Regions from separate parts of the Frankia sp. AgPm24 genome, predicted to be linked through region 1. Evidence: riboswitches for the same ligand, from Rfam matches in the RefSeq annotation. Region 1 holds a riboswitch; each other region holds the start of a gene.
What was found. Region 1 has a riboswitch for cyclic di-AMP ahead of MXD61_RS15130 (C40 family peptidase). Riboswitches for the same ligand answer to the same signal wherever they lie in the genome.
Positions count from the first base shown of each region.

Region 2: linked by a shared signal. The riboswitch ahead of MXD61_RS02595 (transglycosylase family protein) and the one ahead of MXD61_RS15130 (C40 family peptidase) in region 1 are both predicted to bind cyclic di-AMP.
Region 3: linked by a shared signal. The riboswitch ahead of MXD61_RS03955 (transglycosylase family protein) and the one ahead of MXD61_RS15130 (C40 family peptidase) in region 1 are both predicted to bind cyclic di-AMP.

Region 1 is NZ_JALKFW010000191.1:350-7,158, reverse strand. Features, by position in the region: gene MXD61_RS15160 (PP2C family protein-serine/threonine phosphatase) at 1-415, opposite strand, end outside; gene MXD61_RS15155 (hemerythrin domain-containing protein) at 593-1,444, opposite strand; gene MXD61_RS15150 (hypothetical protein) at 1,570-1,998, shown strand; gene MXD61_RS15145 (PhzF family phenazine biosynthesis protein) at 2,098-2,880, opposite strand; gene corA (magnesium/cobalt transporter CorA) at 3,051-4,361, shown strand; gene MXD61_RS15135 (hypothetical protein) at 4,644-5,030, shown strand; cyclic di-AMP (ydaO/yuaA leader) riboswitch at 5,424-5,594, shown strand; gene MXD61_RS15130 (C40 family peptidase) at 5,720-6,691, shown strand.
Region 2 is NZ_JALKFW010000004.1:95,883-102,691, forward strand. Features, by position in the region: gene purE (5-(carboxyamino)imidazole ribonucleotide mutase) at 1-257, opposite strand, end outside; gene purD (phosphoribosylamine--glycine ligase) at 302-1,558, opposite strand; gene MXD61_RS02580 (hypothetical protein) at 1,692-2,726, opposite strand; gene MXD61_RS02585 (adenylosuccinate synthase) at 2,956-4,239, opposite strand; gene MXD61_RS02590 (DUF3151 domain-containing protein) at 4,342-4,809, opposite strand; gene MXD61_RS02595 (transglycosylase family protein) at 4,855-5,583, opposite strand; cyclic di-AMP (ydaO/yuaA leader) riboswitch at 5,586-5,731, opposite strand; gene MXD61_RS02600 (transglycosylase family protein) at 6,240-6,809, opposite strand, start outside.
Region 3 is NZ_JALKFW010000005.1:172,170-178,978, reverse strand. Features, by position in the region: gene MXD61_RS03975 (FHA domain-containing protein) at 1-1,353, opposite strand, end outside; gene MXD61_RS03970 (hypothetical protein) at 1,429-1,770, opposite strand; gene MXD61_RS03965 (PP2C family serine/threonine-protein phosphatase) at 1,770-2,888, opposite strand; gene rlmB (23S rRNA (guanosine(2251)-2'-O)-methyltransferase RlmB) at 3,646-4,707, shown strand; gene MXD61_RS03955 (transglycosylase family protein) at 4,885-5,265, opposite strand; cyclic di-AMP (ydaO/yuaA leader) riboswitch at 5,268-5,442, opposite strand; gene MXD61_RS03950 (peptide deformylase) at 5,933-6,809, opposite strand, start outside.

The sequences.
Region 1 (6,809 bases):
TCCGCTCGATCGCGTAACGCACCGCGCGGACCAGGTCGCGCCCGTCCACCTGGCCCTTGACCAGGTAGTCCTGCGCACCCGCGGCGACGGCCTGCTCGCCGCGGTACTCGTCGACCAGACCGGTGAGCACGACGACCGGCGCGCCGGACTCGACCTCGAGCAGCCGCCGCAACGCGGACAGGCCCTCGCTGTCGGGCAGGCCGAGATCCAACAGAATGCAGGCGGCGCCGGCGCTGCCGACCAGCGCCTCGGCGACGGTGCGCACCCGGGTGACGGAAACCGGGGCGGACACCTCCTCCAACAGCTCGGAGACGAGGAAGGCGTCCCCGTCATCATCCTCGACCAGCAGGATCGGCCAGATCACGTCCGCTGGCGTCGCGGGCGCCGGGGCGACGGCGCTCTCGGTTCCGGACACATCTCCTCGGCAGTGCACGACGTGCGGGCCATATCGGCCCAACCTGGACCCGAAGCATGGCATGTCGAGTGGCAGACGCGGGGAAGGGAACACCGAACGGGCTTGTCGTCGCGGTCATTACCCGACCAAGGTCAGTAACATTTCACCATACGGTCAGGGTCGCCACCCCCCGATCGACTATCCGCCACCCACCGATCGTGCCCGCTCACCGGCCGCGGCGGTGGCCCCGTCCGCGGGATCAGCCGTGGTGACGGTGAGGGTCTCGGCGGGCCACTCCGGGGCCGGTGCGGTCGGGCGGCCCAACAGGTACCAGCCCCAGAGACCCGCGGGCGCCGGAGCACGAACGGGGGCGCCGGCCACCTCACGGGCATCCATCACATCCAGCAGATGATCTATGGTGCCAAGCAGCCGGACGGTGGCGCTGCCGCCGAACGGGCCGCCGTGCCCGAGATGCGGATGCGGCCGGCTCGGGGCGTGGCGCATCGCGGCGGAGAACCGCTCCCGCAGGCGGGTGCGCTCGCTGTCGGACAGCGTCCGGTCGAGCTCATGCAGCAGCGCGTTCTCGGTCTGGGCATGCTCGGTGAGCAGGACCGCGAGGTCCCGGCGCAGGCTCGTGACGCTGGCCGCCGGGCGGTTGAGATCGCCCTGCACGTACTGCTCGATGCCGCGCATCACCGACGAGCTGCGCCGCGCCAACCGGCGCAGCTCCGTCACCCGCGCTCGCCCGCCGGGCACGTTGCGCGCGCACATCGGGTAGACGACGGCCTCCATCGCGCTCAGATGCGCGGAGATCGCCGCGACGGCGACGTCGTTGGCCCGCAGCACCTGCCGCGGGTCGCTGGGCGTGGCGTTCGCGCCCCCCGGATCGGCCGCGCCCCCCGGATCGACCTCGGGCGAGCCACCGGCCAGTTCGATCAGGTGGAAGGCATCCGCATGCGCCGAATCCACCAGGGTCGCCAACGCCTCAGCCATGATCACCTCGTCGAACGGACGAATGGAGTAACGGATCACTGTCAATACGTCGAACATACGCCCTGCTCACGATGACCGCATCCGGAAAATGTCTACACAAAGTAAGCGGGCATCGAAGAAAGCGTGTCGAACCCGGGGTGCATATGTGTACCCTGCGGAAGATTTCCACTACTGTGGCCGCCATGGCCGTCAGGAATGTCCCCCTGATCCAGAACCAGCCCACACCCGACCAGCCGATGCGAGAGCAGTCGCGGCTGGTCCGGGAGCAGGCCGTCTTCGCCGCCCGCTCACTCCTGACCGACGCCCGGCGGCGTTACCTCAACCATGCGCTGCCCCCGCTGGGCAGTCTGCTCGTGCGCCATCAGATCGCGGTGGCCGACACCGTCGAGTGGCCCTGGGCGCGCGTGTCCGGCTGGCCGCATCCGGCGCTGCTGCACGGGCGCAGCCTCAGCGACGGCGCGCACCCCTCGCTCACCCACGTCCGGATGGGCCTGCCGCTGCGCATCCACAGCGTCGACATCGTCGACTGGGCCATCATCGACGCCCGCGGCGAGATCACCGAAGGCGCGTGGACGCGCATGCTGCGCTCACCCGCCGAACCGCCACTCTGACGAGCGGGTAGCCGTCCGCGCGGGGAGTAGCCGTCCGCGCGGGCAGGAGGAGGAGCGGGCAGGAGGAGGAGGAGGAGAGGCGCCGCTGGCGGGTGGGGCTCAGTCGGCGAGGAAGTCGTCGAGATGGTCGATGTGGAGGGTCTCGTCCTCGACGACAAGGCCGCCGATGTCGGCGAAGCCCTCCGGGCCGGGCCCGGCCAGCACGATCGAGCCGATGCCGTGGCGGATCGTCAGCCGGCGCTCGAGCCGCGCGGCGAGCAGCATGGACGCCGACCCACACGCCTCGTCCTCGGCGACACCGTGGCGCTCCCCGAACGCACGCGCCCGCACGACGCCGGCCTGTTCGTCCAGCCAGGCCCAGACCTGCACGAGATCGTCCTGTTCGGGGCGTGGCAGTGTCAGCTGCTCGACCTCGGCGGGGCTGCCCACCTGGCGGTGCGTCCAGCCGGTGACACCGGTGAGCGCCGCCCGGGTCCACACCCGGCCCTGGTCCTGCCAGCTCACCGCGTCCCCACCGGCCAGGCGCAGGACCGCCGGATGCCCGCCCAGCAGCCGGGCGATCAGCCACGCGGCGCCGACAAGAGCGTCCCCCGCGGTCGGCACCTGCCGGTCAGGGGTGTGCACGGCGAGTTCCGCCTGCTCCAGGTCGTCGACGAAGACGGTAGCGGGCACACCGAGCCGCCGTGCGATCTGAGCCCGTTCCCGCTGGTCGGGCAGTAGTTTGGCGGCGTCGAGCACCACCGCGAGCAGGCTGCCCGCCGCGCCGGTCTCATCGGCGAACACCCGCAGCCTGCGTACCTCGATCTCGGTCACCCGTACCTCCGTGGCTGGCGCCGGGCCGCCCATGGGCCGCCACGGCAGTGTGCGCGTCACCTTCGCCATCACGCTCGCCATCCCACGGCGCACCCGCGCATCCACACGGAACGCCGAGGACGGATCCTCTTACCCGACCGGTACCCTGCCCGGCAGTCCCGGCCGCCTTGTCACGATGGCAACCGGTACGTCAGAACAGCCAACGGTACGCCGATGGCCTGGAAGGGGGCGACGAAGCGATGACACAAGGCGACGCCGCGGACAACAACGGTGTGGACATCTCCAGTACGGCGAACACCACCGGACAACCTCACTTCTCGACACCACACGGCGGCGGATCGGACGACTCCGACCGCTCCGACCGCTCCGACCCGGCCGGTGCGCTCGACCAGTCGGGGTCCCAGGGTGAGCATCCGGTGCTGGACGCGTTGGAGCACGCCTCGGCGAACGCCCACCGGCTGGCCGGCGCGCTCAGCCGACCGGCGGTCTCGCTGGTGCGGGTCGGCCGCAAGCGGCGCCAGGCCCGCGCGATCATCCGGCGGTCCACGCCGGACGGACGGGTGATGGCCTGCGGGGTCTACAGCCACGGCAAGCGGGTGACGATGGACGTCAACACCGCCGACGCGCTCCGGCTCGCACGCGACGAACGGGACGGGTTCGCCTGGCTGGGCCTGTTCGAACCGACCTACGAGCAGCTCGCCGAGGTCGCGCAGGAGTACGGACTGGACAAGCTCGCCGTCGAGGACGCCGTCACCGGCGGGCAGCGACCCAAGCTCGAGCAGTACGAGAACCACCTGTTCATGGTGCTCAAGACCACGACCTACGTCGCGCACACCGAGGTGACCGGCACCTCGGAGGTGGTCACCACCGGCGAGATCATGATCTTTCTGGGGGAGGACTTCGTCGTCACGGTGCGCCACGGGCGGCACGGTGAGATGTCGAAGCTGCGCCGCCAGCTTGAGGCCGCCCCGGAGATGCTGCGCCACGGCCCGACCGCCGTCCTGCACGCGATCTGCGACAGCATCGTCGATGACTACGTGGACACCGTCGAGAAGATCCAGGTGGATGTCGACCAGATCGAGGCCGGGGTGTTCCGCCGCGAACACACCCCGTCCACCGAGTCCGCCTACCAGATGAAGCGGGAGCTGCTCGAACTCAAGCACGCCGTCCAGCCGCTGGCCGGACCGCTGCGCAGCCTCATCCTGGACCGGCCACGAATGGTGGACGTCGCGATGCGCCGCTACTTCCGCGACGTCGCCGACCATCTCGAGCAGGTCAGCGAGCGGATCTCGCACTTTGACGAACTGCTCTCCTCGGTGCTCCAGGCCACACTTACCCAGCTGACCATCGCGCAGAACGAGGACATGCGGCGGATCAGCGCCTGGGTGGCGATCGCCGCCGTTCCGACCGCGCTCGCCGGAATCTACGGAATGAACTTCGAGCACATGCCCGAGCTGCGCCAGACCTGGGGTTATCCCGCGGTCCTGAGCGTGATGGTGGTCGCCTGTCTGCTGCTGTACCGGGCGTTCAAACGTAACGGCTGGCTTTAGCCGGCCCGAAAGTGACCTGCGTCATTGACGCCGGCCGGGAACCGGTGCCCCGCAGCGCATGCCCATACAAATAGCGCCCAAACCGCCAGTACGCCGCAAAACGCGCAGCCAGCCGGTGGTCCATGGTTCATTTTTACTATCAGTTGACAGTGCCGACGTATCCGTACGATGGGTTACATTCGGTCGTCGCCGTCGGCTACCGTAACCATCCGTGTCGGAGCGACCGGGCCTCGTCTCCGCGGCTCGGCACAGCCCCCGATCCCCCACCCCCCAGGGGAGCTCATGCCCTCGTCTGACCCCGCCCGGCGAGCGACCACCCCCATGCCCGACCGCGGTGATCTGATCGTCGAGCTGGTCGGCCGCCTGGAGGTCCTCGACGGCCTGTTGAGCCGGTTGGAGGAAGCCGAGCGTCAGGCCAAGGACGCCAGCGAGTTCCTCGCCCGCACGCGCGACTGGCAGGAGGAGACGGTCCGCACCATCCAGGAGGAGCGGGCCCGGATGCGTCAGCGCCAACGCGCCCTGGACGCGCTCGCCGACCGCGCCCGCGCCGCCGTCGCCTCCCTCGCCCACCAGCGTTCGTTGCCCGGCGAGGTCCAGCTGCTCGCCCTCGAACTCCAGATGCTCGACACCGCCGGCTTCCTCTCCCGCCGCGGCCGGACCCCCCGTTGACACCCCCTCGGATCTGCCTGATGGGCATGAACCACGGCCGGGGCGGCCCGCCGCGCGGCCCCGACTCCGCGGTTACCGGGTGCGACCGAGGCTGTGTCCACCTGTGGGTGTCCAATCGGGGCGACCCGGCTGCGGTCACCCGGTTCCACGACGTCACGGCATCGATCCGGGGGTTGGCGACCACCTCCCATCCAGGCGTTTTCGCGTGCTGGGACGGCCTGATCGGCTCGGCCGGGCGGCACTTGCGGTGACCCGGACACGGGCACTTCAGTGCACACTGCCTGTAGTTGGGAGGAGCTAGTGTTTACCCGCACCATCCGAGTGGACTAGTCTCACGCCGACGAAACGACAACACCGGGCCGAACGCCGAATCCTGCCCCCGGCCCCGGTGTCCCCTCCGAGTCGTCATCTGGGGCAGGAGCGGGGGACCCATCCTCCACACCGGCCAGCACCGAGCCACGGTGCCGGCCTAGGGGTGAAGTCCGCAGCGTGAAGGTCACGCCGCGGGCCGGGCAGCCCAGCCCGAACCCGACAGCTCACTTCGCAGGCGTACGGGAAGGAATACATCGTTGTCCGCACAAAGCGTGCAGCTCGACGAAGATTCACGCGTCGCGGGTCGCGGCCGTCACCGTGCCCCGTCCCCCACGCCGGTCACCCGTAGTCGGGGCCGGGCGCGTGCCTTCGCCGCGATGACCACCGGGACCGTCGCGGTCTCCGGAGTGGCCCTGGCTGGCTGTGCCACCGACGTCCACGCCGACCAGGCGCGCGACGAGTCGACGAACACCGCCCCGGTCACCCTCGCCGCGCAGATCGGCTCGCGAGCCGCCCTCGGCGGCAGCATCGCCGCCGCGGCGATCAGCTCCGACGGTTCCGTCGGCACCACCCTGACCACCACGACCGTCGACGCACCGCCCCTGGCGGGCAAGGTGCAGGTCGGCCTGCGGGTCACCAACCCGAACGTGACGGTCACCCCGAACGAGCCCGTGGACATCGGCTTCTCGCTGTTCAACGAGGCCACCCACGAGCCGCTGGCGAACCAGCTCGTCAAGGTGCAGGTCAAGCTGCCCACCGGCTGGGCGACCTTCAAGCACCTGTACACCAACGACCAGGGCTACACGTCGTACACGGCCCGGGTGCTCACCACGACGAACGTCACCGCGATCTTCGACGGGACGGACGCCCTCCAGTCGGCGCACTCGTCGAACGACGCCACCCTGCAGGTCGCGCAGCCCGCCCCGGCGGCGGCCTCGCGTGCCCGCGGCGCGATCATCGACAACGTCTCCGTCGACGTGGACGTCCCGCTCCCGGCGAACTCCATCGGTGAGAAGGCCGTCTACCTGGCCTCTCTGCAGGCCGGCAAGCCCTACGTCTACGGTGCCGACGGCCCGAGCTCGTTCGACTGCTCCGGGCTCGTCCAGTACGTCTACCGGCAGCTGGGCAAGACCCTGCCGCGCACGACGGACGCCCAGTTCGCCGCCACCACCCGGATCTCCATGTACAACAAGCAGCCCGGAGATCTGATCTTCCTGGGTACGCCCGGCAACATCTACCACGTCGGCATCTACGCCGGCAACGGCAAGATGTGGGTCGCCCCGCACACCGGCGACGTCGTGAAGCTCCAGTCGATCTACACCACGTCGTACTACGTGGGCCGGATCTGACGACACCTTCGCCACCGCTTCGTCCGAGCCGGGCCCAGCGGCCACCCTCCCGCACGTTCCGAGGGTAGCCAGCAGCCCTTCCTGGACCTCGCGGCGCCTGCCGTGGACACGACCTGAC
Region 2 (6,809 bases), on a different contig from region 1:
ATGGACGCGACGGCGCCGGGCAGCGCCGCGGCCAGGCCCGCCCCGGCGATCACCACGGAGATCCCACGGCCGCGCAGCTGACCCACGTACTCGGCCAGTGTGCGCGGTGCGCGGTGCGCCGAGATCGACACCTCCTCGTACCCCACGCCGAACCGCTCGAGGGTCGCGCCGGCCTTGCTCATCGTCTGGGCGTCCGACGGCGATCCGAAGACGATGGCCACCCGTGCCTGCCCCGGCGCGCTGCTGCTCTGCGACACGCTCTGCTCCTGTCCCTGTCGATATCGTTGTCAGTACCCGCGCGTCAGGCGCCGGCGGTGTGGCGCATCCGGGACGGATCCCCGATGTCGGTGCGGTAGTGCGCGCCGGCCAGCGAGATCCGGCTGACCGCCTCATAGGCAGATCCTCGTGCGGATTCCAGGTTGGAGCCGATCGCCGTGACGGACAGCACGCGCCCGCCGGCCGACACCACCTGACCATGCTCGTCCCGCCTGGTCCCCGCATGCAGGACGTCCACGCCGGTGAGGGCATCGGCCGCGGCCAGGCCCCGGATCGGATCACCCAGTCGCGGTGACTGCGGGTAGCCGGCCGCGGCGACGACGACGGTGATCGCGGCGCCCGAACGGAACCGCGGTGTGGTCCGTCCCGTCAACACGTCGGTCAGCGGGGTCGACAGCAGCGCGAGGATCGCCTGCGTCTCGGGATCACCGAACCGGACGTTGAACTCCACCACCCGCAGGCCCCTGCCGGTCAGTGCCAGCCCCGCGTACAGCAACCCACTGAACGGGGTGCCGCGCCGCGCCATCTCGTCGACCGTCGGCCGGATCACCTTCTGGACGATCTCGGCGGACAGCCCCTGCGACGCCCACGGCAACGGGGTGTACGCACCCATCCCGCCGGTGTTGGGCCCGGTGTCCCCGTCTCCCACCCGCTTGTGATCCTGCGCCGGGAGCAACGGCATGATCGCCCCGGACTCGGTGACGATCGCGAACAGCGACACCTCCGGCCCGTCCAGGTACTCCTCGAGGACGACCCGGTCATCCGGCCCGCGCAGACTCGCCCGCACCGCCGCGACGGCGGCCTCGCGATCCTCGGTGACGGTGACGCCCTTACCCGCCGCGAGCCCGTCGTACTTGACGACGTACGGCGGGCCGAACGCGTCCAGATCGGCGAGCGCCGGCTCGACCTCGGTGTGGTCACGGGCGGCCGCCGTCGGCACCCCCGCCGCGCGCATCACCTGCTTCGCGAACGCCTTGCTACCCTCAAGCCGCGCCGCCGCCGCGCTCGGCCCGAACACGGCGAACCCCCGGCGGCGCACCTCGTCCGCCGCCCCGGCGACCAGCGGCACCTCCGGCCCGATCACCGTCAGATCCGCGCCCACCTGTTCGGCGAGCACCGCGACCGCGTCCGGATCGCCGACATCCAACGAGCGCGGCTCGGCGATGTCCGCCGTACCCGCGTTACCCGGGGCGCAGACCAGCGCGTCCACCCGCGGATCACGGGCCAGCGCCCGGCACAACGCGTGCTCACGCCCACCCGAGCCGACGACCAGAATCCTCATGCGCTTCCCTCATCGACGCCGGAGCGCCGATACCGAAATGCGAGCCAGCCGGGTCGAGTCACCCTGACACACTAGCGTGCCAGCTGATCATCTCGCCCACCGTGCGAGTTTGCTCGCTTCGGCTTCGGCGGTGTCACAGGCCGACGCCGGATCGCCACAGAAGGTGTGCCATCCCGTGGACGAGTTGGAGTGCGCAGCGTCGGGCGTCGACCTCGGCCATGCCCGCCACGATGGCGGCGGCGTCGACGGGCCACACCCGGACCTCGCGTCCGAGCACCGTCAGCGGGGCCGGATCGTCGCGGCCCTCGAAGGTGCGACCGTCCGGCTCGACGAAAAGGTGCAGGGAACGACCCGCCGCGGGGAACGACTCGCATCGCCAGTAGAGCAGGGGCCAGGCCTGGAGCCGCTCTCGCCGGTGCGGTCGGCGTCGGCGACGCTCCTGGGACGTGCCCGGCCGTCCGGTGACCCGGTGGTGTCGCTGCGATCCGCGCCGCCCTTCGGTCTCGTGCCGCGAGCCGTCGGGGCCGCTCAGATCATCGGCGTGGGGCGGGTCGGCGACCAGCTGGTGCGGATCGTCGGCGAGGTGGTGGGCCTCGTCGGCGAGGTGCTGCGGGTCGGCCAGGTCGTGCTGCGGGTCGGCGGCCGGGTGGGGTGGGTCGTCCGGGCGGGGTGGGCGGCCGTCGAGGTGATGCCAGGGGTCGAGGCGATCAAGATGGTCGAGGCGGCGCAGCTGGTCGATGCCGGTGGTGGGGCCTGGGCTGGTGCCGAGGTCGATGCCGCTGCCGAGGTCGAGGCTGGCATCGGGGTGCGAGGGGACGGGGTGTCGGGTGGTGGACCGGCGCGGCCGGGCACCGTAGGCACGGACGGTCACGGGGGGGACGAGGTGCTCCGCGGCGCAGAAGTCGAGGAAGTCGCGGAGCTGGGCGTCGACGTGGTTCGCGACGGCGGCGGCGCGTTCGAGTCGCTGGGCCTCGGCCCGCTTGGAACTGCGGATGGCGTGGCTGCCGCGGAGCAGGACATCGGTGAGGGTCTCGGGCAGGGCTTCGCCGGTGGGGGAGAAGCCGACCGGCCAGGCATCCGAGTCGGTCGGGTCGGCGCGGTGCAGGTAGCGGCGGCGCACCGCGGGGACGAGGGCCGTGGACGGTACCGGGGCCGCCTGGCCGGGCACAGAGGGATCATCACCCGATGACCGCGAGCCGATTGTGGTCACCGCCTTCACCCCACCCCACTATCGCTGTCCGTGACTGCACTAGCGTCACTGGTAACTCTGCGTTACGCAAGTGAGCGGCGTGGCGGAACACGGGCCGGCCGGGCCGGGGCGAGGTGAGGCGGAGTGAAGGTCGGGACGAAACCAGACGGGACGGAACAGGACGAAACGGGCGGGCGGAGAGGTGCGGTCAGACCAGGTCGTTGATGACGAGGGTCTGGTCGCGGCCGGGGCCGACGCCGATCGCGGACACGGGGGCGCCGGAGAACTCCTCCAGGGCGCGGATGTAGTCCTTGGCGTTGGCGGGGAGATCGGCGAAGTCGCGGACGGCGGAGAGGTCCTCGTGCCAGCCGGGGAGCTCGGTGTAGATCGGCTTGGCATGGTGGAAGTCGGTCTGGGTCATCGGCATCTCGTCGACGCGTTCGCCGCCGATGTCGTAGCCGACGCAGATCGGCACCCGGTCGAAGCCGGAGAGCACGTCCAGCTTGGTGAGGAAGAGGTCGGTCAGGCCGTTGACCCGGACCGCGTACCGGGCGATCACCGCGTCGAACCAGCCGGTGCGCCGGGCCCGGCCGGTGGTGACGCCGAACTCGCCGCCGATGCGGCGCAGCTCCTCGCCGACCTTGTTGTCCAGTTCGGTGGGGAACGGGCCGGAGCCGACCCGGGTGGTGTAGGCCTTGATGATGCCGATCACCCGGTTGATCCTCGTCGGGCCGATGCCGGCACCGGTGGCGGCGTAGCCGGCGGTCGGGTTGGACGAGGTGACGAACGGGTACGTGCCGTGGTCGACGTCGAGCAGGGTGCCCTGGGACCCCTCCAACAGGACGACCTTGCCCTCGCGCAGGGCGGTGTCCAGGATGAGGCCGGTGTCGGCGATGTGCGGGCCCAGGCGCTTGGCGTACTCGGCGTACTCGTCGCACACCTCGTCGAGTTCGATCCGGCGCCGGTTGTAGACCTTGACGAGGACCTGGTTCTTCTCCCGCAGCACGAGCTCGAGCTTCTTGCGGAAGATGCCCGGGTCGAGCAGGTCCTGCACGCGGATGCCGGTGCGGGCCACCTTGTCACCGTAGGTCGGGCCGATGCCGCGACCGGTGGTGCCGATCCGGGCCTTGCCGAGGTAGCGCTCGATCACCCGGTCCAACGCCCGATGATGCGGCATGATCAGATGCGCGTTGGCGCTGATCAGCAGGCGGGAGACGTCGATCCCACGGGCGGCGAGGCCGTCCATCTCGGTGAGCAGCACGCCGGGGTCGATGACGACCCCGTTGCCGATCACCGGGATGCAGTCGGCACGCAGGATGCCACTGGGGATCAGATGCAGCGCGTAGCTGTCCGCCCCGATGACCACCGTGTGGCCGGCGTTGTTGCCGCCCTGATAGCGAACGACGTAGTCGACGGCGCCGCCCAACAGGTCGGTCGCCTTTCCTTTTCCCTCGTCGCCCCACTGGGCGCCGATGAGGACGAGAGCGGGCACTCGGGCGAGGTTACTAGGGATGACCGCCGCGCGTGGCCGAAGTGTCAGGTCAGACAGCGTCCGACCGTACGGACCGGCTCCGCGGGAGGCCTCCGACGGGCCTCAGACCAGGCCGAGGACGCCGGCGACGGTGGGGTCGCTGTCGGCGAGGAAGGTGCGGCAACGGTCGGCCTCGGCCGTCTCGCCGATGACGGCGGCGGCCTGGCCGAGGACGGCGAGCGCACGCAGGAAACCGCGGTTGGGCTCGTGGGACCAGGGGATCGGACCGATGCCCCGCCAGCCGGCGCGGCGCAGCACGTCCAGCCCCCGGTGGTAGCCGGTGCGGGCGTAGGCGTAGGCCTCGACCGTGCGACCCGCGGCGAAGGCCTGTTCGGCGAGAACCGCCCAGGCGGCGCTCAGCTCCGGCGTGGCCGCCGCGACGGCGCTGGGATCCTCACCGGCGGCCAGCGCAGCGGTGGCGGCCGCGTCCGAGGGCAACCGCGTGGGGGGCGGGCCGGACAGCAGGTTGTGACCGGCCGCGGTGCCGCCATGGCCGCTGTGGCTGCCGTGGCCCGAATCCGACGAGGTCATCATGACCTCATCCTGCCGCACCCGGTCGTGCGGTGCCGCACCGGGTCAGGAGCGGACGGTGACGTTCCACAGGTTCTCGCCGACCACACCGGCCTGCCCGTCGCTGGTCCGGGTCAGGTAGCCGTACAGCGCGGCGATGCCCTGCGACTGCGGGCCGAACTTGCCGTCGACGGTGAGCACGAAGCCCTTGTTGCGCATCGCGGCCTGCCAGACGAACGCATCGGGCCGGACATCCCCGCCGTAGCTGGCGTTCAGGACGGTGCCGCTGAACGAGCCGTCGCCCATCTCCTGCCGGGCCCGGTCGAGGGTCATCGGCGGTTCGGCCGGGGTGAGGGCCTGCTCGATGACGTCACCGGAGCCGGAGCCGACGCTCGCCGGGCCGTTGTTGACCAGCCCCATCTTGCGGGAGCAGGACGGCCACGGCTGCCAGCCACGGGAGTTGTACAGCTTGGCGGCGGCCTCGTCCTGGGTGGCCGGGGATGCCTGGTACGGGCGGCCGGAGTAGCCCAGGCCGTGCCAGGTCTGATCATCGAACTGGTAGGCGCCGGTGAAGCCGTTGCCCGTGTTGATCGCGTAGTTGCCGCCGGACTCGCATTGGCGGAGCTTGGCGAAGTCGTCAGCGGTGGCGGCCCCGGCCGGACTGGCGCCGACCGCGGTGACCGCGAGGCCGCTGCCCACCAGGGCGGTGACCGCGCCGGTCGTACGCAGGATACGGGTCGCAGCCGAGGGGGCCTGCGCTGCCCGGTGCTTACCTCCACGCCGTGCTGACGGCATGTCAGTCCAATCCCGTGTCGCCTGCGGGGTGAGCTGTCGGGTTCGGACTGGGATGGCCCGGCCGGCGTGAGCCGACTTAACCCCAAGGACGTCCGGAGACGCCCGGGAGTGGTTCCCCCACTCCTGCCCATGTCGGTGCGCTCGGCCAGCCGCCTGGACAGTGGGCAGGACTCGGCGTCCGTCCCGACGGCATCGCCTGATGGCGAGTGAGCGGCACTCTAGCGATACCGGTCCAGGCCGTGCAAACCGGGGTGGTTCGTGGCAACCGGGCGACCCACGCACAGGGCGTGGCCCGGACGGGCCGCCCGATCGTGGAACACCGGTGCACCTCAGGGGTCGCCCCCGTGTACCCGAAGGGTTGGCCGGGTAGTACCTCGGTGCTGGGGGTGCCCCGGTGGGGGGTGGTGCGCCCGACCGGCCCCGTTGACTCCCGCGCGCCGGAGATCGTCCGGGCTGTGCGGGGGGACCGGTCGGGTCGTGGCGTCACGCTGCCCGGCCTGTGCGGCCGGGGTGGGACGGCTGGCGCCGCCCGGGGCTTGTGTCCCCATGACCCGGGCGGGTCGGACCAGATGCGGATGGTGCCGGATGGCGGCGTCGCAACCGGTCCAAGGACGCGTTGTGGGTGGCGTCCGGCTCAGTGCGGTGCGGCGGGTGGCTCAGCCGAAGGTGGCGTGCCATGTCGCCGGTCCGACGACACCGTCGGCGGCGAGACCCCTGGCGGACTGCAGCGCGCGGGCGGCAGCGGCGGAGCGTGGGCCGAAATGACCATCTGGGACGAGCGGGTAACCGATCTGGCTCATCCGCGCCTGCCAGGCTCGTACGTCGGCGCGGTTCTGCCCGGCCAGCGCGGTCGAGAGGGTACGGGTGTACGAGGGCGTCGAGAGTGCCGCGGGGGCGACGGTCAGCGCGCCGCGCTGCGCGGTGCGGGACGCCTGCACCGCCGCGCCGGACGAGGAGCCGCCGGCGAGCTGCGCCGTGCCCATGCCACGGCCGCAGACCGGCCACTGCCCGAAGCCGGAACGCTGGGCCAGACGCAGCGCGGCCTCGTCCTGGACCGCGGGTGCGGCCTGGTGCGGCAGGCCGGTGTAGCCGAGGCTGCGCCAGGTGCTGGCCGAGAACTGGTACGCCCCGAAGTAGCTGTTGCCGGTGTTCGTCGTGTAGTTACCGCCGGACTCGCACTGCCGCAGTCCTTCCCATGTGGTCGCCGCCTGCGCTGGACCGGCGAC
Region 3 (6,809 bases), on a different contig from region 1:
GCCGTCGGGCAGCTGCTCGAACAGCGCGTGGCTGCGGGAGATACCTGGGTCCTCCGGCGCACCGGACAGGTCGATGTCCGGGTGGATGCCGCGGGACTCGCTGCGCCGACCGATCAGCATCTTCGCCCCGGCCAGGGCGAAGACCCGACGCGGGTAGAAGGTCGGGAACGGCACACGGTGGTCGTCACCGCTGTCGTAGTACTCCCGTTCGGCCTCGACGATCGCCTCCCAGACGCCCACGCTCGCGGCCGCACCGGGACGTTCGTCCTCCCAGCCGGCGGCGGCCCGGGGGTCCTCCGCGTCCCGGGGGTCACGCACGTCCCTCGGGTCACGTCGACCGGCTCCCCGGGGGTCGGACAGCTCGGGATCGCCGCCACGGGGATCGCCGCCACCCTGACGGGCGTAGCGCGGGTCGGTGGTGCGCCGCGGATCGCCGCCACGTGCCTGCTGGAAGCCGCGGTCGGCGCCGGCTCCCGGCTGCTCCGCGGCGAGCGGGTCGGCCGGGTAGCCGTAGCCGTCGTCGCGCCGGGCACGGCGGTGGGCGTCGGGGTCGAGTTCATCCCCGTAGCCGCGACCACCACGTGGATCGGCCCGTGGATCGGCCCGTGGATCGACGCCCCGACCGTACGGATCGGCCGGTTCGCCATAGCCGCCGCGCCCCGCCGGTTCGCCGTAGCCACGATCGTCGCGAGCCGGCGGCGGATAGCCACCGCCAGGCTCACCGCGGTCGTCGCCGCCGCGGCCGTAGCCGCCACGGTCGCCGTAGCCACCGGCCGCGCGTTCCTCGGGTGTCTCCCGGCCCGGCGGATAGCCACCGCGGCCATAGGGGTCGGCCGGGTCGGCGTAGCCGCCGCGATCGGCGCGCGGGTCGGCGCCGCGGCCGTACGGGTCGGCCGGCTCGGCGTAGCCACGGTCGGCCTGACCGGGGTAGCCACCGCGGTCGTAGCCGTCACGTCCGCCACGGCCGTCCGCGCCGGAACGGCCGTCCGCGCCGGAACGGTCGTCGGGGCTGGACCGGTCGTCCCGCTGCCGGGCGTACGGGTCACGGTCATAGCCGCCGGGCGCGTCGTAGGCGTCGGCCTGGTAGCCCCGGCCGCCGCGAGGCTGGTCGGTGTAGCCGTTCCGGTCGTAGCCGCCGCCATAGGGGTCGCCGCCGCGGGGCGGGTCCGCCACACCGGCCAGATCGGCTGGTGAACGTCGGATGCCCAGCGGGTCGTAGCCCCCGTCCCCCGCGGAGTCGGGACCGTCCGGCACCGCCGAGCCGCGCCGACGGCCCCCGCCCGGCTCGTCGACTCCGTAGGGAGACCGACCGCCGTCGTCCGGACGGTATTCGTACCTCTCCTGACCAGTCATGATCCCAATTCCGCACCGATCGCAGTAGTCGGGTAGTGAGACAGGCGCCCGCGCAAGCCCAGCGCCATCACCTGATCACCGGTTCACCCGGAGGGTCCTCGTCGACCGTGGGTCCAGGAACACCTCATCGATGACCACTCCATCGATGACCACTCCATCGATGATCATCTCATCGATCTTCTCAACGTTCTTCTTGCACCGAACCGTACCCGTTGTGTCTTCGTCGTTGTGAACCGCCTTCCGTAGGAGGTGGTGCGTGCCCCCGTTTGCCGGCGGCTCGGCCTCCCCGGGCGACCGGGGCAACCTCGGCCGTACGGGCCGAGGAACAGTGTCGCAGTGGTCGAACCGGGCGGTCGACCGGCCTCCGGTGCGGACCGGACCCCGCCGCGTTCGGCGCCCCCGCGACGGGGCGGCCATCAGTGATCCACCCGGGCGACGACCGCGGTGATGTTGTCGTGACCGCCGGCGTCGATGGCGAAGTCGATGAGGTGCCGGCCGACCTCGATCGCGGTGCTGTGCGCGGGCAGCTGATTGACCAGCGAGGCCATGACGTCGGGACGTGAGGCGTAGTTCCACAGCCCGTCCGAGCAGACCAGCACGGTGGCCGGCGTCTCGATCGGGAAGACCTCGGTGTGCGGTGCGACGTCCTCCACGTCACCGCCGAGCCAGCGGGTCAGGGTGTGCGCCCGCCGGTGCGTCTCGGCCTCGCTGGCTGGGATGAGACCGGCCCGGGCGGCCTCGGCGGCCCAGGTGTCGTCCGAGGTGAGCCGCTCACACCAACGCGGGCCGAGCAGGTAGACCCGGCTGTCCCCGACCCAGCCGACGGTGACCATCCCCGGCCCGTCGGGAGTCGGCGGGGTGACGATGGCCGCGGCGAACGTGCAGGACGGCGCCATCCGGCCCTCGGCCGCGCTGAGCTGAGCGATCGTGTCCTGAGCCGCGTGGACCGCGGTGTGCAGGACGGCTTCGGCGTCCTCGGGGGAGAAGCCGCCGACGACCGCCCGCGGGGCGGTGCGTGGCTCGTCGTAGGTCGGGTAGTCCGGCTCGAGGATGTCGAGCATGTCGTCGGCTCGGCCGCCCGAAGCCCTGGGCGGCAGCGAGTCGTGGTGGACCGGATGCCCCGGCCCGTGCGCGCGTACCGCGTCGGCCAGGACGGCCATCGCGGTGGCCGCCGCCGCCGCGGAGGCCTGACCGGAGCCGGGGGTCGTCGAGACCCCGTCGCAGACCACCGCGATCAGTGTGCCGTAGACCACGGCGAGGCCCATCGCGTCCTCGTTCGTGGAATGGCGCACGCCACGGTCGCAGACGCCGGCCAGTTCACCGAGGTCGACCTCGGCGTGGTCGGCATCGCCATGGGCCGGGTCGGGCCCCTCCAACGCGTGCCCGCAGACCTCGCAGTAGCGGTCGTCGGCGTAGACGGGCGCGGCGCAGACCGGGCAGCGGCGCAGGTCGTCCTCCGGGTCGAAGGCGCCGGCACCGGCGAACTGGTAGGCCACCGTCGGGGCGTCGTCGTGCGGGTTCAGGTCCACCGTCACGCCGCCGGGAGGTGACGCCCGAATACGGGCGGTGTGCGCAGAGCCATGTGCTGGTGCCTCCTGCCCCTGCTGGTCCGGTCGTCAGAACTCGCCACGGTGGCCCGCGGTACCGACGATGCCCGCGTGCTGCTCCGGCGATACGGCCATTGTCGGGGGCCGTTCGCACGCTGCGGGCTGGTCGGTCGGATCACGCCGGTCATCACGCAATCATGGGGACGTATCTTCCCAGGTTCACCGAGGTGCGTCGATGACCGAGACCGCTACCGGCAGGCCACTGTCCGGCGTGTTCTCCTTCGTCGGCGCGCGAGCTTGGATGAGCGTAAGGGTCTGATGTCGACGACCCCCGGCGGGGACCGCCGCATCAGGATAGGGCGCGATGTCGTCGAGAACGGCAATCTCCGGGTAGGTCGCTGGCCCGGATCCGGCCTGCCCCCCGGCTGGGGGTCCCCGGCAACGGCCCACAGCCGGTGTCGCCGGCCGGGCCCGGCGTCCGGTGAGGACGGCCCGGCGAGGTCGGGCCGGTCCGTGTCGCGGGATTCTCCGCCGGGCACCGGATACCGTGCGTCACGCCAGATACCGTGGGCACATGGTCGTCTCACGTCCGCGCGGGGCATCCGTGTCGGGATCACCCGTATCCGGATCACCCGAGACCGGATCGTCCGTCGCCGGATCGCCCAGGAGCGGATCGCACTCGTCCGCAAGCGGCTCACATTCGGGAATGTCCTCGTTCGGTGCGTTCACCCCGGGGTGGTGCTGAATGGCCGGCGGTGGGCGTCGCGGCGGCGGCGGGATCGCCCGTGGCGGGCAGGGTGGGCGGGCCGGTAAGGCCGGTTCGCACCGCAAGGGAGCGGCGGGTGGCAGCGGCGGGCAGGGCCGGCGGGCGTTGGAGGGGCGGGGCGCGACCCCGCCCGCGCACCTGCGGCCCGGCCACCCGGCCCAGCGCCGGGCCGCCTCGGCGGCGAAGGCGGCGACCGATCGTGATCGGCCCGCCCCACGCGACGGCGAGGGCCCGCGGGGCACGGGTGCGCGCGGGCGGCGCGGCGGTGAGGACGACGAACTCGTGGTCGGTCGCAACGCCGTCGTGGAGGCGCTGCGCGCCGGGGTTCCGGCCACGACGCTGTTCGTCGCCGCGGGCCTGGATTTCGACGAGCGTCTCGACGAGGCCCGCCGGCTGGCGACGCGCCGCGGCATCTCCGTCGTCGACTCCGCCCGGCCCGATCTTGACCGGTTGTGTGGCACCGCCCCGCATCAGGGGCTGGTGCTCGCGGTGCCGCCCTACCGCTATGCCCATCCCGATGACCTGCTCGATCGGGTCCGGCCCGGTGCGGGCGGATCGGCGCGTTCCGGCTCCACCGCGGCTGGCCTGGTGGTCGCGTTGGACGGGGTGACAGACCCGCGCAACCTCGGTGCGGTCGTGCGCTCGGCGGCGGCCTTCGGCGCGGACGGTGTCCTGCTGCCCGAGCGGCGCGCCGCCGGGATGACCGCGTCCGCCTGGAAGACGTCGGCCGGGGCCGCGGCGCGGCTGCCCGTCGCCCGAGCCACCAACCTGACCCGCACCCTGACCGCCTACGCCGAGGCGGGCCTGTTCCTGGTGGGGCTGGCCGCCGACGCCGCGCTGAGCCTGGACGAGCTCGCCATGGCCACCGATCCGCTGGTCCTGGTGGTCGGCTCCGAGGGCCGGGGCCTGTCCCGGCTGGTGGAGCAGCGCTGCGATGTGACGGTGCGGATCCCGATGGTCGGCGCGGTCGAGTCGCTGAACGCCGGTGTCGCGGCCGCGGTGGCCCTCGCGGAGATCGCCCGCCGCCGACGCGGCGCCTGAGCCCCGCACCGCGCACGGATCAGGCCCCGCCCCCGAGAGGAGGGGCGGGGCCTGATGTGCCGCGCGCTGGGTCGCGTCGCCTCGCGCCGGTCGGCTCACGATCTGTCGAGCACGATCCGATCGATCATGTGCGGATCAGAACCGGCCGAGAGCGGATGTCGGCGCGGTGTCGGGGCCTCAGATCCGGTGACCCCAGCAGGGCTTCGAGGCGTACCACGGGCTGGTGCCGGCCTGCGCGTAGAGCTTGCGGGCCATCTGCCACTGCTCGCCGACACTGGCGTGCTGCGGCAGGCCCCGGCCACCGAGACCGTGCCAGGTGCTGGGCAGGAACTGGAACAGGCCGCCCGCGCCGATGGAGTTGACCACGTGGGGATTGCCACCGGACTCGCAGGGAATGACGGCGCGCAGGAAATGATCCGCGTTCGGGGCGGCGCTGGCCGGCTGGGAGAGCGCCAGCCCACCGCCCACGGAGGCGGTAAGAGTGGCGGCGAGAACGGCGGCACGAGTGCCAAGCTTGATCCGGTTGAGGCCCCGACCGAGCGTACGAGCGTTGGACATAGATTGTCCTTCCCCACGCCTGCGAGGTGAGCTGTCGGGTTCGGGCTGGGAATGCCCGGCCACCAGTGGCGGCTTCACCCCAAGGACGTCTGCCTTCGACGCCCGGAAGTGGTTCCCCCGTTCCTGCCACAGGTTTGGTTCCTACCGGGCGGGGGCAGGATTCGGCGTGCCACCCGGCGTCTGCCGTCAGTCGACGACATGGCTACGAACATAGCTGGGCGTGACCGGGGTAAATCAAGGGTCCGTGAAGATGGCCACAATACCTTCCGGATTATCGCTTCGATCTTTTCCGCCGATTATCGCGCGGGCGCATGCGCTCGATTCTAGTCGGCTCTGCCGGGGCATTGGAACACCGATTTTGAATTTGTTCCGCCACGCTGGCGAAAGAATAACACGGTCTGCCCGGTGCCCGGTCTCCCTGCGTGCCGTGAACTGCTTTCCGTGACACCCTGGTGGCATTCGGGGTCGCCCGTTCGTGAAGGCGCTCGCGTGCCCGGAATAATTTCCGTATCGGGTGGGGCTTCATGAACTGTACGTTGTTTACGGGTACGTCCGCCATAGTGGGCGGTATCGCTTTTTTCGGACTTGGGCGTGCGGCCACGGCCGGTGTCCGTTCGGCCGACCGCCGGCCGGCCCGACCGGCCCGACGGTCACGTGTAGTGGTGGATCAGGGGGTGTAGGTCCAGGCCGAGCCGGTGCCGCGGTACTGCTCCACGGGGATCGGGGTGCTGCCGGGCCGCATCCGTTCGGTGTAGAGCCGGCCGACCAGATGGTCGATCTCGTGGCCGACCAGGCGGGCGAGGCCCTGCCGGTAGACGGTGATGCGCCGGCGTCCGGAGATGTCGGTGTGCTCCACGTGCAGCTCCAGGGGCCGGGGGACGAGCCCGCGGACGTCGAAGAAGCTCAGACAGCCCTCGTACTGCTCGTCGGTCTGCGGCGAGGACTCGATGACCCGCGGATTGAGCAGGGTGAGGATGTCCGCGTCGGCGGAGCGCACGATCGCGGCGGCCCGGTTGATGCCGATCTGTGGTGCGGCGATCCCCATGCCCTTACCGAAGGTGTGCAGGGCGGAGACCCGCTCCATCGCCGAGGACAGCTCGGCGACCACGCGCCGGGCGTCCTCGGCCTCGGCCGGCAGATCAAAGGAACGGGCCGGCTGCGCCAGCGCCGGATCATCGACCTGGACGATGCCCGCCGCCGCCATCTGTTCACTGGGCCGTGGACCGGTGGTCTCACGCTGCTCGCCGGTATCCGGATTCCGACCGTCGGAGACAGCCCGGAAGTTCCATTCCAGCCGATACCGGGCGTGCAGCGGCGGATTGCTGGTCGACCAGGTGAAGATCCGCCGGTCGCCTTCGTCCGCCCGGGCGATCGCGGTCCGGAACGCGAACGCGTCCGCGGTCATCGAGGTCTCCATTCCCCAGACCACCGGGTCGACCTGGGCGGGGAAGTCCAGGACGACCGACAGGCTGCTCGTCGGTACCCGGACGGCCCGTTGGAACCACGGGCCCCACTTCTGCTCACCGACCTGGTAGGAGTACTCG